DNA from 3 places in the Paenisporosarcina sp. FSL H8-0542 genome. Region 3 is predicted to be linked to each of the others. Evidence: riboswitches for the same ligand, from Rfam matches in the RefSeq annotation. Region 3 holds a riboswitch; each other region holds the start of a gene.
The links. Region 3 has a riboswitch for lysine ahead of MHH33_RS16800 (transporter substrate-binding domain-containing protein). Riboswitches for the same ligand answer to the same signal wherever they lie in the genome.

Region 1: it holds a riboswitch for lysine, as region 3 does, so the genes downstream of both, MHH33_RS06865 (aspartate kinase) here and MHH33_RS16800 (transporter substrate-binding domain-containing protein) in region 3, are expected to answer to the same signal.
Region 2: it holds a riboswitch for lysine, as region 3 does, so the genes downstream of both, MHH33_RS02010 (amino acid permease) here and MHH33_RS16800 (transporter substrate-binding domain-containing protein) in region 3, are expected to answer to the same signal.

Annotation. Positions count from the first base shown of each region.
Region 1 covers NZ_CP152050.1:1,276,441-1,287,016, reverse strand. The annotation lists gene MHH33_RS06880 (succinate dehydrogenase cytochrome b558 subunit) at 1-127, opposite strand, end outside; gene MHH33_RS06875 (YslB family protein) at 403-816, shown strand; gene MHH33_RS06870 (DnaJ family domain-containing protein) at 904-1,275, opposite strand; gene MHH33_RS06865 (aspartate kinase) at 1,335-2,558, opposite strand; lysine riboswitch at 2,662-2,841, opposite strand; gene uvrC (excinuclease ABC subunit UvrC) at 2,930-4,720, opposite strand; gene trxA (thioredoxin) at 4,819-5,133, opposite strand; gene MHH33_RS06850 (electron transfer flavoprotein subunit alpha/FixB family protein) at 5,484-6,458, opposite strand; gene MHH33_RS06845 (electron transfer flavoprotein subunit beta/FixA family protein) at 6,496-7,269, opposite strand; gene MHH33_RS06840 (enoyl-CoA hydratase) at 7,295-8,068, opposite strand; gene MHH33_RS06835 (TetR/AcrR family transcriptional regulator) at 8,087-8,668, opposite strand; gene MHH33_RS06830 (long-chain-fatty-acid--CoA ligase) at 8,758-10,455, opposite strand.
Region 2 covers NZ_CP152050.1:380,928-391,503, forward strand. The annotation lists gene MHH33_RS01995 (YebC/PmpR family DNA-binding transcriptional regulator) at 1-23, shown strand, start outside; gene MHH33_RS02000 (YjcZ family sporulation protein) at 557-721, shown strand; gene MHH33_RS02005 (hypothetical protein) at 1,136-1,303, shown strand; gene MHH33_RS02010 (amino acid permease) at 1,325-2,725, opposite strand; lysine riboswitch at 2,831-3,012, opposite strand; gene MHH33_RS02015 (MerR family transcriptional regulator) at 3,194-3,958, shown strand; gene asnB (asparagine synthase (glutamine-hydrolyzing)) at 4,016-5,863, opposite strand; gene MHH33_RS02025 (DinB family protein) at 6,007-6,489, shown strand; gene MHH33_RS02030 (hypothetical protein) at 6,500-7,009, opposite strand; gene MHH33_RS02035 (GNAT family N-acetyltransferase) at 7,093-7,497, shown strand; gene MHH33_RS02040 (hypothetical protein) at 7,523-7,768, shown strand; gene MHH33_RS02045 (hypothetical protein) at 7,804-8,001, opposite strand; gene MHH33_RS02050 (NAD(P)-binding domain-containing protein) at 8,020-9,348, opposite strand; gene MHH33_RS02055 (MarR family winged helix-turn-helix transcriptional regulator) at 9,419-9,865, opposite strand; gene MHH33_RS02060 (GNAT family N-acetyltransferase) at 9,957-10,454, shown strand.
Region 3 covers NZ_CP152050.1:3,350,887-3,361,462, reverse strand. The annotation lists gene MHH33_RS16815 (glycosyltransferase) at 1-918, opposite strand, end outside; gene MHH33_RS16810 (HEAT repeat domain-containing protein) at 953-1,996, opposite strand; gene MHH33_RS16805 (response regulator) at 1,993-3,315, opposite strand; lysine riboswitch at 3,617-3,799, shown strand; gene MHH33_RS16800 (transporter substrate-binding domain-containing protein) at 3,936-4,775, shown strand; gene MHH33_RS16795 (amino acid ABC transporter permease) at 4,836-5,591, shown strand; gene MHH33_RS16790 (amino acid ABC transporter ATP-binding protein) at 5,608-6,348, shown strand; gene MHH33_RS16785 (SNF2-related protein) at 6,610-8,142, shown strand; gene MHH33_RS16780 (YqhG family protein) at 8,169-8,954, shown strand; gene MHH33_RS16775 (hypothetical protein) at 9,218-9,400, opposite strand; gene MHH33_RS16770 (HAD hydrolase-like protein) at 10,030-10,576, opposite strand, start outside.

The DNA of each region.
Region 1 (10,576 bases), 1.6 Mb from region 3:
TAAAAGCCTCTTCTCCTCTTGTAGCAAAATGGTTAACAACCAAATGCTGCGTCACGAACAATCCTACTGGAATGATTCCAAGTAAAGAATGTAAACGGCGCAAATAAAATTCACGATCTTTCGACAAGACTGTTACCCCCCTCAGTACTGAAAATAGGCAGACAAGATCAGACCTTCGTATGGAACGAAAGCAACATTGACTGCATATCTCATCATGGTACAATATTATGACATGTTTATTGTACTCCCATCATAAGGGAGCGTCAAGGCAAGGAAGCCCACTACATAAGGCAATTTAAATCAGGTAAATTCTCGGTGTTGTACTATTTTAACTACCTTGTCCATGAAAAATTCTTATATTAAAAAAGTTTGAAGGCAATTAAGCCAGAAAGCGGGATTCAGATGACAATGACAGAGACAAAAAAGGTACCCACTTTTGGTTACGAATTAATTCGAGATCATGTACTTTCGACAATTTTAGGGAAACACGAAGAAGATATTTTATATTGGGCCGGAAAAGATTTAGCCCGCAAGTTCCAGATGTTTTCCATGGAAGAAACGACATCTTTTTTTCAAGAAGCGGGCTGGGGCATTCTAACACTTGAACAAAGTACAAAAGATGAAGCATTTTATGTATTGACTGGAGAACCCGATGCCCTGCAGTTCGAGAAACGATGTTTCCGCCTGGAAGCAGGATTCCTGGCTCAGCAGCAACAAAAACTGGGTGGTTTTATGACAGAATGCTTTGAAGAAAAACAACTGAAGAAAAACTCCGTTCAATTCCATGTGAAATGGGATCTAAAAGAAAAAGTTTAAAGCTTCACTGACTCGATAGTAAAAATCGAGTTGAAGCTGAAAAGAAAGCGGGCAGTCACTTCCAAATGGAGTGTCTGCCCGCTTTTTTCAATCCCAATTCAATCTGTTATCCAATTGAGACTGATATTGTTTAAAAACATTACTATTTGTTTTGATTCCTTTTTGAGATAACATACGGTTCAATTGGGTGAGTCTTTGATTATATTGCTGTTCAAGTTCTGTTTTTTCGCGTTGTGTGGCTTTTTTCATTTGATGCTCTAAGTCACTCATTTCTTCTTTCACGAACTGAGCTTCTTCATCATGCCCTGAGTTTTTTAAAATGCGCATTACCATACGAATGTCTTCTGGATAATGGGCAAATTCATCCGGCGGTAACGGTTTCCCAGCTCCCGGCAAATTGTCAAACTGTCCATCACGTTGTGCTTTTTTAATTAAATCCTCCACGATATGCCAGTTCATTTATCTCACTGCCTCTCATGATGATTATGAAACTATTTTCATCATATCATGAAATGTTTTTATACTCGAACAACAGCTAATCCAAATTCATCATGCAATGCATTTGTGGCTTGTAGCATCGCACTTTCAGGTACAACAACCGAAACTTTAATTTCCGAAGTACTGACCATTTTCACGGGAATTCCTTCTTTGCGGAGGCGATCGAACATTTGTGCAGCAACCCCTGGATTTGAAACCATTCCTGACCCAACAATCGACACTTTGGCCAATCCAACTTCAAAATTGGTAGATTGGTATCCCAACTCCGTTTTTTTACTTTCCAAGACTTGAACAGTTTCTGCATAATCTTCTTTCTTAATGGAGAAAGAAACACTTGGCTGCACGCCTTCCATAATGCTTTGAACAATGATATCAACGTTTACATGATGTTTTGCAAGAGTAGTGAAAATTTTGGCTAGTGAGCCGTTAAAAGGCACTTCATAGCCTACCGTAACCCTTACAATTTCCGGTTCGAATGCGACACCACGCACTATCAAGTTTTTTTCCATAGTAGGTTCCTCCAATAATATGGTTCCTGTATCTTCACTTAAGCTAGAACGGACACTTAGTGGCATGCAATAATTTTTAGCGAATTCCACTGCCCTAGGATGCAAAACCCCAGCTCCTAAGTTAGCAAGTTCCAGCATTTCGTCATAGGATAGCTCCTGCAATTTTCTTGCCCCATCCACATATCGAGGGTCTGACGTATAGATGCCATCGACATCCGTGTAAATATCACACTGGTCCGCTCCTAGCGATGCTGCAATTGCAACCGCCGTCGTATCCGACCCACCACGTCCGAGTGTCGTAATTTCTCCATACGTATCCATCCCTTGGAATCCGGCTACAACAACCACTTTTCCATCCGTCAAAGCCTGCTCCATACGAACAGTATCTATATGTTCGATTCGAGCATTGCGATGAACGGATTCCGTTCCGATTCCTGCCTGCCATCCCGTAAACGAAACCGCATCTTGCCCCATATGTTGAAGTGCCATTGTCAACAAAGCAATTGTTACTTGTTCCCCTGTTGACAGCAACATGTCCATTTCACGTTTTGAAGGTTCTGCAGATAAATCCCCAGCTAGACTCATTAATTCATCTGTCGTTTTCCCCATCGCTGATACGACTACTACGATTTCATGGCCTTTTGCTGTTTCACCGATTATGCGTTTTGCGACATTACGGATCCGTTCAGTGTTGCCTACGGACGTACCACCAAATTTCATGACAATGCGACTCAATGTAAACTCTCCCTTATTTCCAAAGAAGCTAAAAAAGACAGCCTTATCTACGGGTAATCCGTGAAAAGCTGTCTCCATGCATGCACGTTCAAAAGAAGCGTCCATGTGAGATAGCCCTCCAGAATCGATTAGATTCTGACAATCCTGCATTTATTCAATGCAAAACCAGCACGACATCTGATACAGGATGTCGAACTTCGGCGAATTTCCCTTTCACTTTCCTTCAACGGATCTGTTCATCCTCGAGAAAGCTACTGTTGATTTCCGCGCCTCTATCACCACTTATTCGATGTTTGTTCAAAAGGAAGCGGATGCTCCTTATTGAACATACATCAGTGATTCAATTTCAGTGAGTCAAGAATATCATATACTCACTCTTTTGACAATGACTCATTTTGAAAATATTCAGACATGGATTCCGCGATTTGCAATGGCAAACCTGATTGTTTCAGCTCTTCCACTGATGCTTCTTTGATTCGTTTTACAGAGCCAAAGTGCTTCAACAACATTTTTTTGCGTTTAGGACCGATTCCTTCAAACCCATCCAAAGCGGAAGCAATCGTCTGTTTCCCACGCTGTTGCCGATGGAATGTAATCGCAAATCGATGCACTTCGTCCTGAATCCGTTGTAGCAAATAAAACCCCTCACTTGTTCGTTTCAAGGGAATGATCTGTGGGGGTTCCCCATATAACAACGAAGATGTCTGGTGCTTCGCATCCTTGGCTAATCCTGCAATCGGAATAGACAAACCGAGTTCATCTTCAATCACTTCACGGGCGATTTCCATTTGCCCTTTCCCACCATCAATGACAATTAAATCGGGGAGAGGCAATTCATCCTTCAGCACACGAGTATAACGTCTACGAATGACTTCACGCATGGCTCCGTAATCATCATGACGGGCAGCTGTTTTCGTTTTGTATTTTCGATAGTCCTTTTTATTCGGTCTTCCATCAATAAACGATACCATTGCTGAGACGGCATCTGCTCCATAAATATGTGAATTATCGAATGCCTCAATTCGAAGAGGAGGCGCAATATCCATTGCAATCCCCAGTTCTTCCACTGCACCAATCGTTCGTTGTTCCTGTCGGTCTAGGAGCTGGAATTTTTCACGGATAGCGATTTCTGCATTCTTCGTCGCCAGATCAATCATTTGTTTTTTCTGCCCACGACTCGGAGAAGCCACTTTTACTTCAAGAAGCTGGCTTGCCAGTTGCAAATCCACCGCACTTGGCAAATATACTTCTTTTGGCTTGATATGATTCGGTTTATCATAAAACTGACCGAGGAACGTCAGGAATTCATCTTCTGGATCTTGATATAACGGGAATAATGAAACATCTCGCTCGATTAACTTCCCTTGGCGTACAAAGAATACTTGCACACACATCCAGCCCTTATCGATGGCATAACCAAAAATATCACGGTCGGTAAAATCATTGGTCGTCATTTTTTGTTTTTCCATGACCGTTTCAATATGTGTGATTTGATCACGGTATTCTTTTGCTCTTTCAAACTCTAAGTTCTCTGCTGCCGATGACATTTTTTCCGTCAATTCTTGTTTGACTTGCTGATAGCCACCGTTTAAGAACCGTGTGATTTCATCAATAATTTTTCTGTATGCGTCTTGCTCGATTGTTTTAACGCAAGGAGCTAAACACTGGCCCAAATGATAATACAAACAAACCCGATCTGGTAATGTCGGACATTTGCGTAACGGGTATAAACGATCCAGTAATTTTTTCGTTTCACTCGCCGCATATGCGTTTGGATAAGGACCAAAATATTTCCCTTTATCCTTTTTAACGATTCTGGTTGTAATTAATTTCGGATGATTTTCACCTGTTATTTTTATATAAGGATACGTTTTATCATCTTTGAGCATGATGTTATATTTCGGATCATGCTTCTTGATTAAATTCAATTCCAGAATGAGAGCTTCAATATCTGAAGATGTTACGATGTACTCAAAATCTTCAATTTCCTGGACGAGTCTCTGTGTTTTTCCATCATGACTCCCCGTAAAATAAGAACGCACACGATTTTTCAACACTTTGGCTTTGCCCACATAAATAATAGTGCTTTGGCGATCTTTCATTAAGTAAACACCTGGTTGATCAGGTAAAATCGCACATTTCTGTTGAATTAAATCATTCATCATTTTCATCACCTGTTTAAAAAAACCGGGTGCCCATGGGTACCCGGTTTTAATAATATTTCTTTTACAATATAAGACTAGAACGTCAATTGAAAAGATTATGCGTGTTTGTTTACTAATTCAACCAAAGCTTCTTTCGGGTTGAATCCAACTACTTTATCGACAGGTTGCCCGTCTTTGAAAAGTACCAATGTCGGAATTGACATAATCCCGAAGTTGCTAGCTGTTTCTTGGTTTTCATCTACATCAACTTTTACGATTTTTACTTTGCCACTCATCTCAGCATCTAATTCTTCAAGAACTGGAGCGATCATTTTACATGGTCCACACCAAGGTGCCCAAAAATCGACTAAAACTAAGCCGTCTGAAATTTCACTTGAAAAGCTTTGATCTGTTCCGTGTACAATTGCCATATTAAAACATCCTCCTCTAAATACAAACTCTAAACGTAGTATAGCATGTGGTAAATAGTGCTTCTACTTTTTTGCTCAACCTTTTAATAGCTAAAAATGAACATAATAATTACTGCTCATTCTTTGGAGAAACTTTTTGAAAATGAGAGCTACTTTCAAGATTTTGGAGCAACTAACCAATTCCGTCCTAATTTGAACGAGAGATGATACTTGCAAGTTCGTTCGCGGAAAGGGAACCGCTTCTCGCTCTCTAAATGCCAGTCCCTATGCACTCTCTCGTCTTCTAGTATTCTTTTTTATTGCTAAAACAAAACTCCGCAAGCTTTCGCTTCGCGGAGTCGTAATTAATATTAGTTAGCTTTCATTTTCTTGAATTCTTCAGTCAACATTGGAATGACCTCGAACAAGTCACCAACAATACCATAGTCAGCTACTTTGAAAATGTTTGCTTCAGGATCTTTATTGATTGCAACAATGATTTTCGAGTTTGACATACCAGCTAAATGTTGGATTGCTCCAGAAATACCTGCTGCAATATAAAGGTCAGGTGTTACCACTTTACCTGTTTGACCAATTTGAAGAGAGTAGTCACAGTAGTCAGCGTCACATGCACCACGAGATGCACCAACAGCACCACCTAAAAGATTTGCTAACTCTTTTAACGGCTCAAATCCATCTTCACTCTTCACGCCACGACCACCAGCAACGATAACTTTCGCTTCTGATAAATCTACGCCTTCAGTTGATTTACGAACAACTTCTTTGATGACAGTGCGAAGGTTCGTGATATCCACAGATAAAGATGAAACATCGCCTGAACGACTAGCATCGTGAGCTAAAGGTTCAATATTGTTAGGACGGATTGTAATGAAATCAATACCATCTTTGATTTTCACTTTTTCGAATGCTTTACCTGAGAAAATCGGACGGATAAATACAGCGTCAGCGCCTTCTCCTTCGATATCAGTAACATCAGAAATAAGACCTGATTTTAGTTTACTTGCCACTTTTGGTGACAAATCTTTGCCTAATGCTGTATGTCCGAAAACAACTGCATCTGGGCTTTCACTTTCAACAACTGCCATGAATGCCTGACTGAAGCCATCAGATGTATAAGATTTCAAATGTGGATGCTCAACAGTGACAGCACGGTCAGCTCCATAATGAATCATTTCAGTTGCTAATGATTGTACAGAGTCTCCAAGAAGAACTGCTACAACTTCTCCACCGCCTGAAATTTTCTTAGCTGCAGCGATAGTTTCAAAAGATACATTACGTAAAGCACCTTCACGTGCTTCACCCAGTACGATTACTTTTTTTGTCATGATGTGATTCCCTCCAATTACAAATCTTCAGATTCGATTAAATGACTTTTGCTTCTGTACGAAGTAATTGCACCAATTCTTGTACTTGGTTTGAAAGATCGCCTTGAAGTACGCGACCTGCTTCTTTTTTAGGAGGCAAATAAATTTCTATTGTCTCCGTTTTTGCTTCTACATCATCTTCATCTATGTCCAAATCATCCAATTCCACTTCTTCAAGTGGTTTCTTTTTCGCTTTCATAATACCCGGTAAAGAAGGATAACGAGGTTCGTTCAAACCTTGTTGAGCGGTAACAAGTAAAGGTAATGACGTTTCAAGTACTTCAGAATCGCCTTCCACATCACGAACGATACTAACTTGTGTTCCGTTAATTTCTAATTTAGTAATAGTTGTTACATAGTTGATGTCCAACAAGTCGGCAACACGTGGTCCAACTTGTCCAGATCCACCATCGATGGCAACGTTACCAGCTAATATTAAATCTGGGTTTTTATCTTTCAAGTAATCTGCCAATATTTGAGCAGCTGTAAATTGGTCCATTTCGTCCAAATCATCTTCAGTGTTAATCAGAACTGCTTTATCAGCCCCCATTGCAAGAGCTGTACGAAGTTGCTTTTCAGCTTCTTCCCCACCAATTGTCAATACAGTCACTTCGCCACCGTGTGCGTCGCGGACTTGAATCGCTTCTTCAATTGCATATTCATCGTAAGGGTTAATGATGAATTCAGCGCCGTCTTCCTGAATTTTGCCACCAGAAACGACAATCTTTTCTTCTGTATCAAATGTACGTTTTACCAACACATAAATATTCATGATGCAGACCTCCCAATACTTTTCATTATTTTCCTTTGAACGATGGTTCGCGCTTTTCGATAAATGCTGAAATGCCTTCTTGTGCATCTTCTGAAATGAAAACGGTTCCAAAAGAGTGTGCTTCAGCTTTCACACCTTCATCATAGGCATACGTTTTAGCGAATTGTAACATGTCAATTGCAGCTTTTAATGCAACCGGACTCTTCTTAGCAATTTTAGTTGCAATTTCCATTGTATTGGCCAGCAACTCTTCTTCCGCATAGGCACGGTTCGCCAAGCCCCATTGAACCGCTTCCAAACCGCTGATTGGTTCGCTCGTAAACAACATTTCTGCTGCTTTCGGCATCCCAACTAAACGTGGTAGGCGCTGAGTGCCCGCAAAACCTGGAATCAGACCAAGTTGTAATTCTGGCAATCCAAGTTTAGCATTTTCAGATACGATGCGAATGTGACAACTCATTGCGAGTTCCAGTCCTCCACCAAGTGCAGCTCCATGAATGGAAGCAATCACCGGTTTTGAGAATCTTTCAACGCGTTCAAAGATTTCTTGTCCACTTGCAGCCAATTCTGAAAACTCTTCCCCTGTTTTGATTGAAGTAAACTCTTTAATGTCCGCGCCCGCTGAGAAGAAACGTCCTTCTCCGTGTAAGACGATGACACGAACGCTGTCATCATGTTCAACAGCATTCAGTAATTCGTTTACCTCGAGAATAAGTGCTCGTGATAATGCATTTGCCGGCGGTCGATTAATCGTTACTTTCGCAACGTAATTTTCTACAGTCCAACTCAAAAACTCCATACACGTCCATCCCTTCACTTATGATTTCATACCACTCATTAATAAATGATGAACTTTCGGTGCCAATTTCATCAAATCGTACTTCTGTTCATTCATCACCCAAGTAGTAATCGTCTCATCAATTGTACCAAAGACCATGTGTCGCGCAAGACGAATATCTAATTCTTCATGAAATTCACCATTTTCCAATCCTTCAATTAAAATATCATCGAGCAACATTAAGTACTCTTTTAACACTTCATTGATTTTCAAGCGAATATCTTTATTGGACTGTCTAAGTTCCAATTGAGTCACGATGGCTAAATGATGATCTGTTGCTAATACGCGAAAATGATTTTCTACCATTTTTAATAATTTTTCGGATGATGTCGTTCCATCAGTTATAATTTTTTTCAGGTTTTCTACAAATAAGCCCATTTTTTCGTGGAAGACGGAAATTAAGATGTCTTCCTTGTTTTTAAAGTACAAATATATGGTTCCATCAGCGACGCCTGCTTGTTTCGCGATTTTAGAAACTTGTGCTTGGTGATACCCATTTTCTGCAATCACTACTACGGCTGCGTCAATTATTTGTTTGAATTTCGGTTTGTCTCGTTTCATAGATACCACCACCAAAAAAGATGAAATTATGAATGAGTGTTCATTCACAATTTCATCTTAAACTGAAGTACTAACGTTGTCAAGAAATGTTACGACGTTGCACTAGCTTCTCTATATTTATCTTTTTCTTCTTCAACTAAATTCCGTCGAAGAATTTTTCCGACTGCTGTTTTCGGTAACTCTTTTCTAAATTCATAGATTCTAGGCACTTTAAACGCTGCCAGATGTTCTCTGCAGAAAGTATTTAATTCTTCTTCTGAAACATGCTCGTTTTCTTTTAGGACAACATATGCTTTCACGGTTTCCCCTCGATAAGGATCAGGTACACCGACGGCAACACATTCCTGGATGGCTGGATGTTCGTATAGCACTTCTTCAATTTCACGCGGATAAATATTGAATCCCCCTGCAATGATCAAATCTTTTTTACGATCTACAACATAGAAGAACCCTTTTTCATCCATATACCCCAAGTCACCAGTTAATAACCATCCATCGCGCATTGTATTTTCAGTATCCTCAGGACGGTTCCAATAACCTTTCATGATTTGTGGACCACGTACACAAATTTCACCAATTTCATGTGGAGGCATTGGATCAGTTGAATCAACTTGGAAAATTGCTGCTTCAGTATCTGGCCAAGGTACACCGACAGACCCTTTAATTCGTTCATTATCCCATATGAAATTAGCGTGTGTTACCGGAGAGGTTTCGGTTAAACCATAGCCTTCCACAAGTTTCCCACCAGTTACCTTTTCGAACTTTTCCTGAACCTCGACTGGTAATGGTGCAGAACCACTTAAACAAGCTTGAATGGACGATAAATCATATTTTGCGATATCCGGATGATTTAACAGACCAATATAAATAGTTGGTGCTCCTGGGAATAACGTCGGTTTCTGTTTATCTATCGTTTTCAAAGCAGAGTCCACATCGAATTTAGGTAATAATACCATGCGGTTTCCAAGCATGACGGAAAGAATCATGACGGCAGTCATGCCATATACATGGAAAAATGGCAGGATGCCCAAAATCGTCTCCTCGCCTTTTTTGCAGCGATATAACCACGCATCACACATCGAAGCATTGGCTATCAGGTTTTTATGCGACAACATAACACCTTTGGGGAATCCAGTTGTGCCTCCAGTGTATTGCAATATCGCAACATCCTCTTCAAAGTCAAAAGGAATTTCTATTTCTTCTGCTTTGCCAACCTTCATGACTTCCGGGAACAAGTGATTCATCCCTCTATGCTCCACTTTTACTGAAAAACCGTATTGTTTCTTTTGTATAAATGGGTAAACCAAATTTTTCGGGAATGGTAAATAGTCTTTAATACCCGTTATAATTATGTTTTCAAGATTCGTTTCTTTAATAACTTTAGAAATACGAGGAAATAAAATATCGAGCGATAAGATTGCTTTAGCGCCAGAATCTTTCATTTGGTAAGCAATTTCTCTCTCTGTATAAAGCGGATTAGTTTGGACGACGATGCCACCTGCGTAAAGAATTCCATAATACCCAATAACATTTTGAGGACAGTTTGGTAACATGATTGCTACTCTGTCACCTTTTTGAATACCAAGTGACCGCAAATAATTAGCAAACTTCAACGAAGATTCATAGAGTTCTCGGTAGGTAATGTCTTTTCCCAGAAAATGAATCGCAATTTTTTCCGGATAATCACGATAAGCATGTGTCAAATATGCTTGAACCGGAATCGGATCGTACGAAAGCGTATGTGGAATCTCCGGTGGATATTGAGCCAACCATGGTTTTGCCGTCATTTCTATTTTCCCCCTTTTTTAATCGTTTGAATATTCCTATTCTTTATTATAAAGAAAAATGAATCCGCTTACAATTAAATAAGAAAAAAGCATGGGACATTTTACACACCCCACGCAACTA
Region 2 (10,576 bases), 660 kb from region 3:
ATAACGTGGATTTAGGTGAATAAATAATAGAAAGCCGCACCGAGTCCAGGGGAACCTGGCAGTAGGTGCGGCTTTTATTGTGATTTCAAATTAAAATTGGAAAAGGGACATACCCGATTGGGCATGTCCCTTATATAGATAAGATAACATAAAGTCTGAATGATAATTTTTCATCCCGAATATTCGGGGAATAATTTCCTAAGAAAGTGTTCCTTGCTTTCCGTGCCGCGGTCATTTGTCCACTGGGTGTCTTCCTTAAGCAACGTAAACCCTACCTTCTTTTACGTCCTTGCGACCCTATAGTCGCGCCAGTGTGAATAAGTTTAATCAAAAACATCGAGTAGATGCCAGAATTTCAAAACTTAATTGTTACCTTACATGTTAACTTGACTATTATTACACACACAATGGTCTTTGTCAAAGAATATCCTATAAATTGTAAAAGGAATCATCATTTCAGTAAACAAAAAAGCTCATTTACTCCGCTAAATCCCTAGGTCCTTCATCATCCCCTTCATATCATATAAGAATCTTTGAAGGAAAGGGGGACTTTATCATGGATTATTACGGCGGCGGTTACGGTCAATGTGGTGGCTATGGACCATGTGGTGGTCAATACGACCACTGCTCTCGTAGAGGCGGGAGTACTTTTGCAATAATTGTAGTTCTTTTCATTTTACTAATTATCATCGGTGCATCTTTCCACCATAGAAAATGCTAGTAAAATAGGAAATTCTCTCGCAAGTAAGATGGTTATATACACTCGAATTTCCCCTGAAAAATACCGACTGATTTAAGGAGTGCCTAAACAGCACTCTTTTTTAATGAAACTCGAATATTGCTCCACCTTCGCTACTTCTGGGGAAACAGAATGTGGTCTAGGTAGACAGTTTGTGTGTCCAGGTAGACAGAGTCGCATTCCAGGTTGTATAAAATACATTTCCCATTCATAGTGGCGAAGGGTTTGGGGTATTTTCAAATAGCATACCTCCAGGTAGATAGTTTGTGTGTCCAGGTAGACAGAATCGCATTCCAGGTTGCACAAAAATATAAATTCCTTTTGCAAAGTTTCAGGATATGTTGTTTTGATTAAATGATCTACGGGAACAGTTACATAAAAAAAGGAGGTTTTCGCATGCCTTGGAACAACAATGATTATCCGGATTCATTGAAAAACCTGGACACGTCTGTCCGCAAGAAAGCTATCGAAGTTGCCAACGCACTTCTTCAGGATGGAATGGAAGAAGGATGTATGACTATGATTGAAGCTTATTTACATAAAAACGCCCACTTCATTTCATAGATGAAGTGGGCGTTTTGGGTATTAAATGTTGTTGTTTGCTTTTTTAACTCGACTGTAAAACAGAATCCCGCTGGCTAATAGGATTACACCAAATGTAAAAGTCTTGAGGTCGGCTGTACCTGCATAAATAACCCAAATGGAGTAAAGGGTAGCAAGAACTCCTATAATCCCATCCGTAATTCTACCTCTTCCATTTTTATATGTTTCACCAGTAAAGACCAGCTTCAACTGGAAAGCAGAAGAAATGAAATAAGGAACTAAATATGACAGCGTTGCGACGATAATGATGAAATCAAAGGCGGCTGCTATCGTATTTGATACCGTGGAGAATATGAACACCTGTGCAACTAAATTAGTGATGACTAAAGAAAAGACAGGTATCCCATTCTTATTTACTTTTGCGAATGAAGGGAGAAATAAACCTTGTTTAGCTGCCTGGTAAGGAATTTCAGCACTCAGCATAACCCAACCAATTGTGGAACCAAATAAACTGACCAGACCGATGGCGGCAAGAATTTTTCCACCGACTGGTCCCAACACAGTTGAAATGGCATCGATAAGTGGTTTATCAGAAGCGATTAGTGCTTCATGGCTTAACATTCCTAAAACTAGCGTGCTGATCCCTACATAAATGGTAAGAGCAATAAGTAGTCCAATCGTCGTTGCACGCTTAACATCGATTGGTTTTTTAGCACGAGATGCAAATACTACGGCAGATTCAACACCAACGAATGCCCAAAGAGTTGCTACTGCTGCACCATTAACTTGCCCCAAAAGACCAATAGATTGTCCAAGCTCATCATATCTCGGCGCTACAAAAGGAAGAATGTTCGCTTTTTGAAATGCAAATAGACCAATTACAATAAATAATATGAATCCAATTACTTTCGTGGCAGTGGCAACAAAATTTATCTTCCCGGCATTTTCTAGACCGTTTAGGATGATATAATGCACACCCCATAACAATAATGTACAAACTGTAAAGGTAAGTGCATTCCCCATTTTTAAAGTGAAGTTACCAATGGTAAACAGTTCAGCCTGATTAACTAAAATAGGGAAGAACGTGGACAAATAACCTGCAAAAGTGGTGATGATGGCAACATTACCAGCAACATTACCAATCCAATATCCCCAAGAAGACATAAATCCTGACAACGTGGAAGCGTTACTGCCCGGCTTAAACAATTCCTTTGCATAAATCTGTGGACCACCAGTTAAATTTGGTTTTCTCAATGCAAGATTGCCAAACACGAGTGCAATCATCAACACTCCAAATCCCGTAATCAACCAAGCGGATAATACACCGGCAGGGCTTGCAACTTCACTCAATGTGCGGGGGAGCATAAAAATGCCGGATCCCACCATATTTCCAACTACTAACGCAGTTAAAATCCATAAACCTAGTTTTTTGTTCGTGTTCATAAGCATATGCTCCTTTCGTTCATCTTCTATCTACCCCCAAAATATGATTTGTAAAAAAAAATACATAAAACGCATTCAGAAACGGTGTGCAAAAACCGAATCAGACAAAAAGATAGTTTTCATGGTCAATTACTTTGACAGTTCTGCACATATTCAGTGCCAGTCCCAGCAACAGTAATCAGAGCGATCAGTGCTTCTGCGAAAAATCCTTTCGCTTGAAATCAGCAAGTTCAGTTCTCTGACTTTCTTTCAAGTAACTATTATTTATCGCGATCTCTACCTCATCTTAAGCTGATGAGGGCTATATTTATTCACTGTACTAATATAGATACGTTTAAATGATTAGTCAATTGAAATGATTTACTATAGTAGTGTACGAAAGTTCAGCTTATTGCAAGTTTTTTAGATTTTCCAATTGACCTTGACGCAACGTCAAGGTGTACGATGAAATCAAGAGGAGGTGACGAGATGGAATACACAGTTCAAAAATTAGGGAAAATGTCGGGAATCAGTTCACGCACATTGCGATACTATGACGAGATGAATCTTCTCAAGCCGGCGAGAATCAATTCATCAGGATATCGGATATATGGTCAAGCGGAAGTCAATAAGTTACAGCAAATCTTGTTTTATAGAGAACTAGGTTTGAGTCTCGAACACATCAAACAAATCGTGAACAATCCTTCATTTGATGGTGTGAAAGCCTTGAATGATCATCGTTCACAACTCCTCGACAAACGAAAGCAACTAGATCTACTGATTGCCAACGTGGAAAAAACGATTTCTTCAACAGAAGGGAGAAGTACCATGACGAACGATGAGAAATTTGAAGGCTTCAAACAAAAAATGGTAGATGATAATGAACAACAATACGGCAAAGAAATTCGTGCGAAATATGGAGATGACACGGTCAATCAATCAAATAGCAAATTAAAAAACATGACGCAGGCACAACATGATGAAGTAACAAAGCTTGCCAATGAAATTGCCATGACTTTAGCGGAAGCTTTCAAGACGGGAGATCCCGCAAGTGAGAAAGCCCAAAAAGCCGCTGAACTGCATAAACAATGGCTTATGTACTATTGGCCAAAGTATAGCAAGGAAGCACATGCAGGACTTGGGCAGATGTATGTGGATGATGAACGCTTTACTGCCTACTATGATAAAGAACAGTCAGGAACGGCTGCATTCTTCAGAGATGCCATTCAAATTTATACCGGTATGAAGTCATAACAAAAGAGCAGATTGAGTCAATTCGACTTCAATCTGCTCTTTCTTTCGTTGAAATAATCAATCAATCAATTGAATATTGTTATCTTTATACCAAACGTGCATTTGAGCGAGATGGGCAAGAAGCTGTGGCCCAGACATCAATTGACCAAACCATGGAACTTTGAATGCAGTTCCTTTCGACTCAACCAATTCATTCAACCGGTCACGGTCAAATAGTTCATGCAGAATCGAATTTTTGTCAATCAGAATGTCTTTCAGCCAGCCTTGGACACGGTCGGTGTAATACGGATTATGGGTTTTAGGATAAGGGCTTTTTTTGCGGTAAAGGACTTCGTCTGGTAACATGCCCTCTAATGCTTTTCGCAAGATACCTTTTTCCCGATTTCCCGCCATTTTTATTTCCCAAGGAATATTCCAGGCATATTCGACAAGCCGGTGATCGGCAAATGGTACCCGCACTTCCAAGCTAGCTCCCATACTCATTCGGTCTTTACGATCAAGAAGTGTTGTCATGAACCAAACCATGTTCAGATAAAACATTTCTCGCCGTTTTGCTTCAAGACTTGATTCGCCATCGAGACGAGGAGTTTCGGCAACACTCTGTTCATAGGCCTGACGTGCGTAATCTTCGAGTTTGAGTTTTTTGCGCCAATCATCTTTTAATAAGGAGACTCGCTCGGTTGTGGAGCGCATCCACGGAAAACCAGTGCCATTTAAATCATTTGCATTGTGAAACCATGGATAACCACCAAAAATTTCATCCGCGCACTCCCCGGACAAGCCAACTGTGAAATCCTCTTTTATTTCTCTGCAAAACCACAACAAGGAAGAGTCAACATCCGCCATACCAGGTAAATCACGGACATGCACAGCTTCAGTCAGATAATCTATTAGTTGATCTTGCGTAATGATGGAAGAGTGATGCACGGTTCCGAATGTATTGACGACTTTATCAATCCAAGGTCCGTCGGCATTCGGCTGAAATTCATTCGCTTTAAAAAACTTGGCATTGTCTTCATAGTCAATGGAATAAGTATGAAGAGGTCCTTTTGCTTCTAATTTGTAACGATTGGCTGCTATGGCCGTAATGGCACTGGAATCAACCCCACCTGATAAAAAGGAACAGAGTGGAACGTCTGATACAAGTTGACGTTCGACGGCATCCGTTACGAGGAAACGAACTTTTTCTGCCGTTTCATCCACTGAATCTGTGTGATGTTCACTTTTGACGTTCCAGTAGCGCCAAATTCGAAGACCTTGGCGTGAAACGGTTAATGCGTGAGCAGGTCGCAATTCCTTCACTCCATGGAATACCCCGGAACCGGGTTTTCGGGATGGCCCCACAGCCAGAACTTCTGCTAATCCTTCTCGAGACAGTTGCGTTTTCATATCTGGATGGGCAAGAAGAGCTTTAATTTCTGAAGCGAAAAGCAAGCCCCCGCCATGTTCCGTATAAAACAGCGGTTTTACGCCTAAACGATCGCGAGCAATAAACACTTTTTGATCCTTTTCATCCCAAATGGCAAAGGCAAATATGCCATTGAAATATTCCACACACTTTTCTTGCCATTCAATGTAGGAAGTCAGTAGTACTTCTGTATCGGAGTGTCCAGAGAAGGTATAGCCTTTTCGCAGTAATTCCTTCCGAAGATCTTCCGTGTTATATAATTCTCCGTTATAGCAAAGTGTATAGCGGGTATCATGCTGTACTTTCGTCATTGGCTGCCTGCCACCTATAGGATCAACAACTGTCAATCGTCGGTGCCCAAATACTGCATGTGATTCTAACCATACATTTTCATCATCGGGTCCGCGTTTGGCCAATGTTTTTGTCATGTTTTCAACTACAGATGCTTGTGTTCGCAAGTCGCGTTCAAAGTGAACCCATCCTGTAATTCCACACATTGATTCTCATCCCTTCTAACTCTAAAACTCTTCTATTTGCATCTTTCTAGCCTATGCAAAAAAATCATTAATGCTCATACGATAGGAAATTATCGACTGATTGGCGAATTACTTATTTAAGTGAAAGAGAAAGGAGAATACAGATGAAGACATTTTTTCAGTACAACTGGATTGTAAGAGAAGAATGGTACAAATGGTGTGAAGACGTACCTCAGGAGGAATTATTAAAAGGCCGGACAGGTGGAGTGGGGGGGATTTTGCACACATTATTCCATATTATCGATGTGGAGTGGAGCTGGATTCGTGTCTTGCAAGGTAAGCCTGATTTCCAGGAGAGTTTTGACGAGTATCAAAGTCTGGAGCGGGTGAAGGAATTGGATGCACTCTTTCAAAAAGACGTAAGAGAGTTTGTCCATGCATGGGATAACCATATGGAAATGAACGAATTACAAGAAACCAGACAGGATGGAAGCATCGAAATTCTCACATGGGGAGAAGTGATGCGTCACACCATTGCGCACGAAATCCACCATATAGGCCAGTTATCCGTTTGGTCTCGTGAGTTAGGGAAAAAACCGGTATCTGCAAATTTGATTAGAAAAGGACTCGCAACTTTAAAACCTTGAGTAGCTCATTTTACTCAGGGTTAGTTTCATGGAAGAGGAAATATTCACCTGTTCTTGGATTGAAAGTGTAGTATAAGATCTTTTCATCTTTAATAGCCGCGATAAAATAAAGTTCATTGTTGCCGTGTGTAGGAACTTTTTTTGTGTGTTTCCATCCAAAATCATCTGCATTGAATTCCTCATCATTGTCTTTGTTCGGAAGCTCTACTTTTTCTTTTTGTTCAATTAACAATTGAGCATCATGAAATGAATATTGAGGATGTATGATGAAGTAGTAAATCGGTAAACCAATCAATATCCCGTATAGAAATAAAAGTACCCGATTCTTGCGTTTTTGTTGAGTAGACTCTACCAGAAAAACGTGCAAAAAAAACGTTTGAAAAATGACCATGGTTAAAAGTGAAATGTGAATCATGTAGTCTTCCATATAAACATAATCCCTTGCCTCGAATGTATAATAAATTCCTTCAGAAATTGCTAGAAGAAATACACCGAGAGTCAGCTTTTCATTCTCAAACATCTGTTGCACCACCCTTATTAAAGTATATGGATAAATCATACAACAATGCAAAAAGTAAACATATACAAAATTGAGGTAATAACATGAAACCTTCCATACTAATCCGCCCATACAAACCGAGTGACTATCCATTCATCAAGCAATTGAACCAGCTAGAAGGATGGAATAATCTTGTAGAAAAAGAAGAAGACACAAAAAAAGCGTGGGATCATTCCAATATTGCATATGTTGCAACAATCAATGAAGTAATAGTTGCCTATGTGAGGGGAATGACCGATCAAGCAATCACCCTTTATATTTGTGAAATCCTCGTCAGTGAACAGGTACGAGGTCAGGGAGTTGGGCAACAGTTGCTCAAGTTTGTACATAACCAATACTCAACAACCAGAATGGAAATGTTGGCAAGCTCCACATCACATACTTATTATGAACAACATGGCTTCAGACCTTTTTATGGATTCCGTAAAACATTACCTGAATGGAATTAACTAACTACAAAGGATGTTTTAAAAGATGAGCAATATAGATAAACGAAATCGTCTGGATGAAGAGGTTTTTAGTTATCGAGTGAGTAAAAATAATTCGGTCTTTATTGACTTTAAGGGGAAAGAAATCAAAATTGTAAAAGGCAAGGAAGCAGAGAGGTTGATTTCAAAAATTCAAGCTGCTGAAACAGATAAAGAAATCCAATTGGCTCTTGCGAAGAATACAGGAAACTTTAAACATGGTAATGAAAAAAACAGTAAAAAGAAGGCATAGTTATCTAATTTTCAAGGTAACTATGCCAAGATGCATCACTTATTAATTTCACCAGTTGCCTGAATAAATGACTGATAGGTTACTGGACCAAAGTGGTTCGGATTTCCTTTAAAGAATTTTTCGAGCATGTATTGTTGTGCACAGATAACGGAGCATTGCTTCGCTTGGATAATTAAATTTAGATAAGCGATAAAATAGGCTATTGATAGATTCCCGCCATTGTTTACGACCAATTTAAACCCTCCATATTGTTAACAACATGAACTCTTCCCAAAGATATTTGTACTGCAAACACCCGTTTCAGGTAAATCCAGTTCCACACGTTTTGCTGCATCCTGATCACCTGTTAAGTGTGCAACAATGGAACGGACTTGTTCGTAGCCAGTGGCCATCAAAAATGTCGGCGCACGCCCGTAACTCTTCATGCCCACAAGATAAAAGTTCTTTTCTGGTTGCCGAAGTTCGGCTTCTCCGTGAGGACGAACGGTCCCGCAGCTGTGAATATTCGGGTCAATAAGTGGTGCCAAAGCAGATACACTCTCGATAGCAGAATCAATGTCGAGTCTAATTTCACGCAGGAAACTGAAATCAGGTCGAGAGCCAGTGTTTGCAATGATTTCATCGATATTATCAATTGAGTATCTCTCGTTTTTCATAGTGCCATGAATGGTTAACTTGCCATTCTCTTTAGAGATTTCGTTTACCAGGAAAGGGGTATGAACGCTAATTTTGCCGCTGTCCACCAGTTGATGAATACGTGAACCTAATTGACCTCTTGCTGGAAGTGCATCCCGGGATTCTCCACCATAAACTTCCTCGACACGATTCTTACGCAGAATCCATACGATTTCCGTTCCTTCCAATTCAGCTAATTCCAAGATTGTATTGATTGCAGAATGACCACTACCGACAACCGCAACACGTTTTTGTTCAAATTTAATACGTTCTGTTTCTTTTATATTTGGAATGCCGTATTTGATATGAGGTGAAAGCAATTCTTCCCCCTTTGTCCACACGTTATCTGCATTCACAGGATTTGGTTGTGCCCAAGTACCAGTGGCATCTATGACTGCTTTTGCTTCAATTCTTTCAGTTGTGCCTTCTTTTTCGATATACAGGATGAAAGACTGTCCGTCTCTTTTGGCATCTTTCATTTTGTCCATTCCCTGTTTACTGATTGCCACTACTTTTGCATTTAATTTGATGAATGGGTTAATTTGAGGCAGATTGGCTAAAGGGATTAAATAGTCTTCCACAAGATCTTTACCAAAAGGTAATCTCTTCATGACAGGTGCCTTCCAGTGGCTTTCTTCCAATAGCTTCAAAGCCACTTTGTCGATATTATATTGCCAAGGGGAAAATAATCGGACGTGACCCCATTTTAAAATATTATGTCCTACCGTGGATCCGGCTTCGATTATCAAAAACTGTTCGTTTTTAGCTGCCAGATGCGCAGCTGCAGCCAAACCGACCGGCCCTGCTCCGACGATTACCGTTGGCAAATTCGTTTCCTCAAGTATAGATTCAGGAGAACTACAGCAATTCGTCAAAATGCTAAAACTCATTTTTTCATTGTTCATCGTTAGTCTCTCTTTCATTTATTTGCAAAATGCAAGTATATAGTGAATAAATAAGCAAGATTTCTCTTGCTCATATAATAGGCGTACAGCACACACTTGATTTTGCCATAGCATTATTCAATAATTTAATAGATCTCAAGACTGTTTCTTGTTCAAATTCATTCATATGTGAAAAAATTTCATCTAAGTAATTATTCATGGAAGTTTCAATGGCAGTAGCCATGAATTTACCTTGAGTAGTTAAGGATAAAATATAATACCTTTTATCATCAAGGGAAGGGGATTTTGTGACCAGTCCCATTTTGATTAATGTTTGAATCTGTCTACTGAATGTCGTTACATCAATTGCCAAAAGCTCTGCAATTTGTTGCATGGTTGGTTCATGTTGTTTATCAATTTCGTATAGAATATGACTATGCACAGCTGAAATATCAATGCCACCAATGGTGCAACAATTTTTATTCAAAAGGCCGAAGCGGCGGGTCAATACTTGAAATAACTCACGTTTGTTTTCCATGATTCACCTCTTTAATATAGTTATATGTTAATTGTTTGCAAAATGCAACTAAAAACTAAGATAAAATTAAATTGATAAAGAAGGTATAAAAATGTCCGTAAAAATTCGTCCCATGCTGGCAACTGACTGGCAAGAAGTAAAAGAGATTTACGAAGAGGGCATCAAATCAAAAAATGCCACTTTTGAAACACAGGCACCCACGTATGAAAAATGGATGGAAACCTCTCATCCTGAGTGTCACATGGTTGCAGTAGAAAATAATCACGTGTTGGCTTGGGCGAAGGTGCTGTATACTTCGGCACGTCCTGTATATGCAGGGGTGGGTGAAGTTAGTATATACGTACATCCAGATGCGAAAGGTAGAGGTGTAGGCAAGCGTTTACTACAGGAACTAATCAAAACATCTGAACAAAAGGGTTTTTGGACATTAAAAGCAGTCATTTTCCCTGAAAATGTAGCGAGCCTCAAACTTCATTTGTCCTGCGGTTTTCGGGAAGTCGGATTTCATGAGCGAATGGGTAAGATGGACGGGGTCTGGCGTGATAATACGGTATTGGAAAGACGCAGCACACTTGTAGGTATTGACTAATACCTTTTTATTTAAAGGCTTTGTTAAACACTACTGTTGATTAGACACTCCGGCGGAATTACGTGCGGGCAAGACCTCGCAGCGAGGACAAAGGAACGAAAGCTAGAACGCCACCTCCCTGC
Region 3 (10,576 bases):
CGACCGTAAATCATTGAAAGACTCAGGGGCTTCTGTCCAGCAGACAGGATCCGGTATATATTCAATCCGGTCTGCCAGTTTTTCCTCACGAATCATTCGCTGGAGCCTGACGATCAATTCCATATCTTCTCCAACAGTACCTTCTTGGTAGCCGCCAATATGTATCACCTTGTCCTTACGAAAAACTCCGAATGCCCCCGAGATAATCAATAGCTGATTGAATCTGCTGAATCCCAAACGCCCAATCAAAAACGCACGGAAATATTCTACAATTTGCATGATGACCAAAGGTTTACTGGAGAGCTCAATCACTTCTATTTTGCTTCTGGCTATCGTTGTGCCATTTGCAACACGGATGGATCCACCAACAGCAATAATTTTCCCATCTGCCGCAAGAACAGGTTTCATTGCTTTTAATAACGCATCCTGTTCCAATATGGAATCCCCGTCAATCGCACAAAAGAACGGGTAATTGGCTAAATTGATCCCACTGTTTAATGCATCTGCTTTACCGCCGTTTTCTTTGGAGATTACGACTAAATTAGGGAATATGGGAGATTTATACACTTTACGGATAGGATTAGTATCGATATGTTTTCGAATTGCATGATCCACCACTACCAATCCGTACTCAACTATCAATTTGGAAAGAGTTTGATCCTTGGAGCCATCATCCACCACAATGATTTCATATTGTGGGTATTGCAAAGTCAATAATGATCGGACGGTACTGATGACCCCAATCTCTTCATTATAAGCAGGAACAATTATGGAAACGGGTATCGTACTTTCACTAATAGCCAAATCTTCCAGAGTCTCTTTTTTATCCAGTCTGCCTTCCCTTAACACTTTCCGTAAAGACAGTAGAAATAAGATAACATAGCTTAATGCCGTAAAAGACATATAAATGATAATCATTAGCGCAAAAAATTGAAACAACCTAATCCAAATATCAGACATAAGACGGAACCTCTCTATCTAGCTTTAAACACTGAGATGCCATATCTCTGGCATACGGATCAGGGTGGCTTTGTGAAAGTTCAAGCAGCTTGCTCTCACCAAACGTTTGCAATATAGCATCTGCTGTTGAATAGCGAACCCACCAAACAGGATCTCCAAGAAACTCACTAAGTTCACTTTCAAATTGTGGTAGGGTCAATGCGCCTACAATTTTTGCTGCAAACATCCGCTCTTCCCAAATTTCGGACTTAAAAAATGGTTCCAGAAACTTGGTGTCTGATAAGTAGCTCATCCTGAAAATTGCTTTCAATGCTTGAATGCGCATTTCCGGAAGTTCATGAAACAATTTTTCCTCAACGAGTTGCAAATATTCCAGTTTCTTCGAAAGCCCAAAATACATTAACAAAGAACTGACAGCTTTTGAACTACCATGAAGCGAAACATACTCAACTGCCTGTGGGATTGCATCGTCAGGAAAGCGAGTAAACGCTGATAGAAAAACTGTTTCAGTCGCTGATTGATCTTTTTCTAAATACGCTAAAATGGACAGATCGCCTATGGCTGCCAAGGTACGTATCAATTGCTGCTTTTCTTCGTCATGAATTTTGATTTCTTCCAGTCTTCGTTTAAGAATGGGCTGTAAAGATTCCATTCGAAAATTTTCTATATAATATAGTGCATTTACACGAGCCGGCCAAGCCCCAGTATTCAGTACTCTTTTATAGTATGAACTTAAATAGTATGTAGCGCTCTCGCGGATCTTGTGCTGCAATCCTTCATCTGTTGTAATCGCCATACTATCACTGAACAATTTCTCTGCAACACGATACTCTTCAGGTGGAAGAGGGATATATACATCTTGATCATTATATAAATACTGAATAAACAAAGGCATGCTTTCTTTGTAAATATGGTCTTCATGCATCTCTCGCTTGCTTTTTTTCATTTTCTTGATTACTAAAAATAACAGCAGTAGCAGCTGTGAAAGAGCCAAAACAAAAAATAGAATGATAAAAAAAGTAAGTAGGATATTCATAGGAATAACCTATTGACAAGACGCTGGATACGGGCCAATACCTCTTGTGGATGAAAAGGTTTCAGCATGTAGTCATCTGCGCCCGAATTGAGGGCGTGCAAAATATCTTGGTTATTTTTTCTGTCAGTCAACATAGCAATTAGCACACGTTCGGATTGCACTTTTTTCTTCACAATGTGCAGGACTTCTAACCCGTCCATTTTGGGCATTACACCATCTAGCAGGACAACGTGATAATCCTGTGGTGTATACCAATTTGATTCCGTAAACTCAAAGCCGTCATTGTAGCAGTGGACACTAATCTCAAAAGTATCCGATTGCCATGCAGAGAACTGCCTTTCAAGTAATGCTCGAACCATCGCATCATCATCAACAATATGTATCATTAAGCGGCTAGCGAGGGAACTGGCAAACGAATTTTCATCATACACATGGATGGAATTTCTGCCTGCTTTTTTGGCTTGTTGTAAAGCACGGTCAGCCTGCTTCAGCAAAGTTCCGTCGATATGAGTGGAAGGAAACCATTCCGATATCCCAGCTGAAAAGGTGATATTCCAAAGTTCTCGCATCTGTTCAGCGATATCTTCTACGATATTTGCAGCAACAAGAGCTGGTTTATGGCGAATCAATAAGACAAATTCATCACTACCAAAACGGAATACGTCTGTCTTTGAACGTAGGGTCTGTTGGGCAATCTGGACAAAAAATTGTAGCACTTCATTTCCTTTTTGCTGGCCATAAATATTATTGAAATCTTTAAATAAGTCGAAGTCAATGAGAGCAATTGAAAAAGATTCATTGGATATTTTGTAGCGATTATAAAGAGAAGACTTGGTTATATAAAATTGTTTCCTGTTGTATGCACCAGTTAATTCGTCAACGAGTAATTTATTCGTAATCGACTTTCTAAAAGCCACGCGGTTTAATACAAAGGGAATGAAAATATCCAAATCAATCGGTTTTCTGATAAAATCTATTGCCCCTAGTTCATATGCGCGTATTCGATTTTCTTTTAATTGATTGGAAGAGATAATCGCGGTTGGTATAGATCGATCTCGTGAAATATCTTTGATTTCCAGCAATACATCAAATCCACTTTTATCGGGCAGGTTTGCTTCAATAAGCACGAAATCTGGATTGACGGTATGGAAATATTCAATTCCTTTTGAAGCGGTCGTTGCAATTAAAACAGAAATAGAATGTCGGTCAAAGGAATCTTTCATGTCCATGACAAAATCAATATTTGGGTCAATAAGTAAAATTAACACCTCATCCCGAGGTTGAGATTTAGATTCATTAAATGGAATGTGTTGATCCATATTGTGCACCTCCAAACTTTGAATGTTAATTATAACAAAATAGAGTAAATAGAAATACATGTTAGTATGGCTCAGGAAATCTATTAAATCGTTAAGTAGCAGTCTGTGCTGTCTTTGGTGATAACGATAGCATAATGGAAATATATATATCATTTATCTTTTGATAGAAGAAATGGTAACAACATATGCTAATAGGTTAAGTACTAGATTTTTAGATTGGTTGACAGATAATTTATGTTGTTGTAGACTGTTGATGTTGTTGAAAGACTGATTAATACAATTGAATACAACCTCACTTATATGGTGAGGTAGAGGCGCGATATTTAACAGTCCTTAGAGGAGTTTGAGAAAGCTTTGATTTTAGGGAGAAGGAAATGTCGCCGAAGTGAGTAATATTTCTCGGTATTACTTGCTGGGTCTGTAGTTAAGAACTGCAGGACTGTCTCAATAAACATCCCGGTTTATTGAGTGTGCTATCTCATTTGGGAAAAGTAGAGGATTTAGGGCAACTATACATATTGCGACCTGAGTTCATCTCAGGTCTTTTTTTTGTGGAGTTGGCCTTTTTAGTCTATAAAGACGATTTAAAACATATATCAAACAAAAGGGGAGAACTAGTCATGAGAAAAAAATCAGCCATATTTTTAACGATATTCCTTTCTACCATTTTGCTTTTAACAGCTTGTGGGACAAGCAGTTCAGAGAAAACAGGTTCATCAGAAAAGAAAGATCCATTCATAGTAGGTATGGAAGCAGGATATGCGCCATTCAACTGGACTCAAATGGATGATGCAAATGGCGGAGTGAGAATTGACGGAAATGCTGAATACGCAGGAGGCTATGACGTTGAAATTGCAAAACGAATCGCTGACAAGCTAGGTAAAGAATTGGTCATTGTCAAAACGGAATGGGACGGTCTTGTTCCAGCATTGGTTTCTGGTAAGATCGATGCCATCATTGCTGGCATGTCACCAACAGCTGAACGCAAAGAGTCAATCGATTTTTCGGACAACTACTATACTTCAGAATTGGTCATGGTTGTTAAAAAGGGCGGGAAATATGAGGGCGCCGCTTCGATCCATGATTTCAAAGGAGCAAAAGTAACGGCACAATTAAATACATTCCATTACTCCGTGATTGATCAAATCAAAGGTGTGAAAAAGCAGACTGCTATGGATAACTTCCCGGCGATGCGTGTAGCACTTGAATCAGGAATGATTGATGGATATGTATCGGAACGCCCAGAAGGAATCAGTGCTTCCGCAGCTAACGACAACTTCGCTATGGTTGAATTTACAGATGGTTTCGAGACTTCTGTAGAAGACACGACAACTGCAGTCGGATTGCAAAAAGGCAGTGACTTGACAGAAAAAATTAATGAAGCACTTGCAGAGATTTCAGATGAAGAACGCCAGGAAATCATGGATAACGCAATTAAAAATCAACCGGCAGCACAATAAGTAACAACGTGATACCGGCTGCAATAGCAGCCGGTTTTACGTTTTCCAAGGAGGACAAAAATGAGTACTGAGTGGATTATGACGATTTTATCTAATAACTGGCCGATGTTCATTCGTGGAGCAGGTATGACACTCTTGATTTCCATTATCGGGACAATTCTTGGGGCAATCATTGGATTGCTGATTGGTGTCATCAAAACGATTCCAATGCCTGAACGAGGGGCTAAAAAATGGCTATTAAAAATTATTAATACAATTTTATCTGTGTATGTTGAGTTTTTCCGCGGCACGCCAATGATCGTGCAAGCCATGGTTATCTTTTATGGATCGGCCCTGGCATTTGGCATCAGCATGGACGTATTGTCTGCGGCCATCTTCATCGTATCGATCAATACAGGAGCGTACATGGCAGAGATCGTCCGTGGGGGAATAGTGTCCGTTGATAAAGGCCAATTCGAAGCATCTCAGGCAATCGGCATGAATCATTTCCAGACGATGATCCATGTCGTCCTGCCGCAAGTCATTCGCAACATTTTGCCGGCAACAGGCAATCAATTTGTCATCAATATTAAAGATACGGCTGTACTTAACGTCATTGGCGTTACCGAGTTGTTTTTCCAAACGAAATCAGTGGCCGGAAATAACTTCAGGTATTTTGAATCGTTCTTTGTTGCCTGTGTCCTGTATTTCATCATGACATTCACCGTCACATTAATCCTTCGATATGTGGAACGGAAACTGGATGGACCTAAAAATTACAGCATGATCGGAATGCCGGAAAATGTACTTGGTACAACAAAAAACGGTAACCGATAAGAAAGGAGAAGTTCACATGGAAGCAGTTATTGATATACAGCATCTAAGCAAATCTTTTGGATCCCATGAAGTATTGCGCGACATTGACTTCTCGGTAAATAAAGGGGAAGTGGTCTGTGTCATTGGTTCTTCGGGATCAGGAAAGTCCACTCTTCTGCGCTGCATTAATCTATTGGAAAAACCGAGCGGCGGACAAATCATTTATAATAATGAAAACATTTTGGGTAACAAGCATGATATCCATGCTTACCGAACAAAACTCGGAATGGTCTTCCAGCAATTCAACTTATTCAACAATCATAATGTCCTCAACAATTGCGTCATTGGACAAGTAAAAGTTTTGAAGCGCTCAAAGGAAGAAGCGGAGAAAATTGCGATAAAATATCTGAAAGTTGTTGGAATGGACCGATATATCAACGCGAAACCAAGCCACTTGTCAGGTGGACAAAAACAGCGTGTAGCAATTGCACGTGCACTGTCAATGGAACCAGACGTCATGCTGTTTGATGAACCAACATCAGCACTAGATCCTGAGATGGTAGGAGAAGTTCTTAAAGTCATGAAAGAACTTGCTGAAACAGGTCTTACCATGCTAATCGTCACGCATGAGATGGAATTTGCAAAGGAAGTTTCAGACCGTGTCGTATTTATGGACAAAGGTGTTATTTGTGAAGTGGGAAGTCCAGAGCAAATTTTCAATAATCCAACGCAAGAACGTACAAAAGAATTCTTAAAACGAACATTAAAAAAGATGTAAATTAATCTTTTCTAAATCATAATTACATGACAAAAAAGGGATATCCGATTACTGGATGTCCCTTTTCTTATTGTCTCTCAAATGCAGCAAATCTATGATTTTTATCGTTGAATATATTAAATGAGTTTGATTTTGATGTTGCGCTTAATGTGAAAGATCACGATTTGATTGAGGCTTTTATATTTATTTTCAAATAAAAATCATAGCTATTTCTTTTTTGGACATCTTATTAGAAAGAAAATGTTGTATGAGGTGATATCTATGATTATTGAAAGGTCGTCTAAGTGGAAAGAAGGCTTCATTAATCGATTGGAAAATCGTGAAGCTTGGGATAACTGGACGCTATATAAGATGAGTTATGACGTAGTAAAGTCGAACTTGATTACCGAATTTACCGGTCTTCAATCTCCTAAATATTTACCTAACCTGACACCATTGAAGCATCAACTCGAAGTCGCGGAAACCGTGATAGAACGCATGAATGGTAAAGCAATTCTCGCAGATGAAGTGGGGCTTGGCAAAACCATTGAAGCCGGTTTAATTATGAAAGAGTACCTCATCAGGGGACTTGTGAAAAAAGCGTTAATATTGGCTCCAGCTTCTTTAATCAATCAATGGGTGCAAGAGTTGAACCACAAATTTTATATTCCAGCCATTGCTTATCGAAAGAACTATGGTTTAGATCATTACAGTGTCGTCGTCATGAGCATGGATATGGCTAAAAGGAGCCCACATAAAGAACATATCTATGAGCAGGACTATGACTTAATCATCATTGATGAAGCACACAAATTAAAGAATCATAAAACAAAAAACTATGAGTTTGTTCAAGATTTAAAGAAGAAGTTTTGTTTGTTACTGACGGCCACGCCCATTCAAAACAATCTATTTGAATTATTTCATTTAATCTCCTTGCTGAAACCTGGACATCTCGGTGATTATGAGACGTTTCAAGCAGCGTTTTCCGCAAGTAAACATAGCTGGGAAAATGATGACTTCTTAAAAGAATTAGTGAATCAAGTGATGGTCAGAAACCGAAGACAGGACACAGGAATTGAATGGACCAACCGACGTGTTCAAACCATTCCGATTCAGTTTACCCCACAAGAAAAAGAAGTCTATGAAATGATTTTGGAACTGAAGAATATATCCCCTGAATTTTCGAGTGCATTCACGATGATTACACTGCAAAAGGAAATGTGCAGCAGTAAGGAAGCTACGTATTTGACCTTAAACGAGATGCGTCAAAAATGCACCGATTCAAAGGCGGTTCTTTATATAGAAGAAATCATTGAAAAGTTGGTGACGCTCGAAGTCAATGCAAAAGCTGAAAAAGCTTATGACATTATTACCGAGGCAAATGATAAAGTCATCTTATTTACCGAATACCGAGCCAGTCAAGCATATTTACAATGGTATTTACATTCTAAAGGAATCACAAGTGTCATCTTTAATGGGAAGTTCAAGGCGAGTAAACGAGACTGGATGAAGCAATTGTTTAAAGACCACGCACAGGTGCTGATTGCGACTGAATCTGGTGGAGAAGGGATTAACCTGCAGTTCTGCCACCATGTCATCAACTACGATTTACCTTGGAATCCGATGAAATTGGAACAGCGCATCGGACGTGTTCACCGGTTAGGTCAGGAACATGATGTTCATATTTACAACTTGGCAATTGAACAAACCATTGAGAAAGATATCTTAGAGTTGCTCCATGTCAAAATCGATGTATTTGAGAAGGCAGTGGGTGAGCTAGACAGTATTTTATCCACATATAAACAATCCATTTGATTAGAGACATCTAGAGGAGGAATCATATGTATCCACAACAAATCCACGAATATTTAGTGAGGTTTTTTAAAGAAAACAATTGCCAGATCGTCAAAGAACATGACCACTACATCACTGTCCAATTAACCATCGATATGGACAAAAAAATCATGAACCGCCCATATTATTGGCAATATGTCGAAAATACAAACATTGTTCCGAGCCCGGCTCAAATAACGTTAATTACGGATCAAAACAAATTGGAGGAAGACATCAAAGGGGAAGTTGTGCACTTTGGTTCTCCATGGCTCAATCATATATTTCAAGCAACCAATGATCTGGGTTCATTTGTCCACATGTATGAACGGGTATCCGGTAATCCTGGTTCCCAACCCATATTAACTCCATGGTTAGGCGTGAACTATAAAGTATCGTATTTCAGCGATCAGACGAAGGAAATACTGTACTCTTTAGGTATTAATTTGATGACAGGGGAAATGAAACATAGTTTTCAGGAAGAGATAAGTGAACTGGATTTGGATTCCACTATGCCAAAAAATGCCTTTGATTTAATGTATATTATTAAACCAATACGAGGACTAGAGCGATTGGATGCTGCAATCGAAAGCCTTATCCAGCATGACGACCACACATGGGCGGATGAAGCCAAAAGCAGATGGCAAAAAGATCGGCAAGTGCTGGAACACTTTTATGAAGCGATGGATAACAAACCGGAGTGTTACGAGATGGAGAAAAAAGCAATGGATGAGCAGTACCAAACGAGAATTAACATCGACGTAGTAAATGGTGGATTATTCTATATGCAATCATAAATGCTGGAATCTAACTCTATGTTATTTCCCAAGACGTTTTCAAAAAGTAAATGGACTTAATACAAAAAAGGCAGAGTTGTTTAACCCGTTCAGTTATCTGGTACAAAATTTATATTAAACATACAAAAAGAGCCCAAATTCGCATTGAATTGGGCTCTTTTAAAATGCCTATATAACAGGCTTTATTAATGATTAAAACTTATTCTTAAACAAAGCACCCGTTAGTTGAAGAAATTTATTGTAGAGTTGAACAAAACTGTTGATTAAGAAATCTTTTCTTCTCGTTCTTTTATATTCATATAGAGAAGAATACTGCCCCAGAAAATTGCACCAATTGTACTGGTAATAACTCTCAACAACCGAGTTTCATCAAAACCAAAAAGCAAATGTCCTAAAGTATATAAAGCTGATAGAACAATAAACCATCGAAGTAATATTTTTTTCATTGCTAGTAACTCCTTATTTCAAACAAAAAATGCCGTACTTATGTAAATTTACCTCGGTCTGCTTTCATAAGGAAGATAGATTAAATTAACACAATCGTTAATCAACGATTCTACTCTTTGAACTAACCTGCGCCGTTAGTCTAATAAATACAAAATCTCAATACCTAATAAATATGTAAAAGGAATTAAAATTAAATGGGCAAAAAATACCATCCAAGTCTGTTTGTTATTTCTTCTGAATTTCATTTTTCTTTTAAAAATGAAATTCAAAACAATAGTACCCACAATTGTTACGAAAATAGAAAAAATATACCATACCATATCTGTTGTTTTTTCAGAAATTTGAGGGCTCTCTGTTGCAAAAGTCAGCATTAAGAGTAAAGGAATGCTACATGGGTAAACAAGAAAGTAAGATTAAGGTAAATATTTTTTTGTTGCTTTGGAATTCATTTAAGTATTTCCTCCATATTAATCAGGTTATAGTTAAACAATTGTGTCTGATGTAATTATAATAAACTTGGTACTAATAATTTCTATAATATTATTAGTACCTTATTTAACCTAAACCTCCCCGTTAGCCATCCATGCAGCAAAAAACGCTGCACCACAGATCAAGAACTAAATATCACTTATTTGACTTGACTTCCAATCAAAATGTCTTTTAACTGGTCAACACTTTTGACAATATAAGTAGGGTTAGAATGACTTAGTTCTTCATATGAACCATATCCATAAGTTACTCCAATAGAGTCAATACCGTTGTTATTTGCCCCAATGATATCATGCTTCTTGTCACCAATCATAATAAAATCATCTAGCTTATGCCCATTGTACATATCGAGTATGTATTGAATAATCTCTGTTTTTGCTGTTCTTGTTCCATCAAGATTACTTCCGACAACAAGGTCAAAATATTGGTCAATATTAAAATGAATTAGTATTTGTTCAGAAAATATAGTAGGCTTTGATGTTGCAACAACTAAAGTGAAATTTAGGTCTTTCAATGATTTCAATAGTAACGATATATTTGAATATAACTCATTTTCAAACATCCCCATCTCTCTAAACCTTTCTCTATAAAAACCAATTGCTTTTTGCGTATTTTCCTCATCGAAATTGTAGTATTCAGCAAAAGAATCTTGAAGTGGTGGACCAATGAAACATTCAAGTTTATCA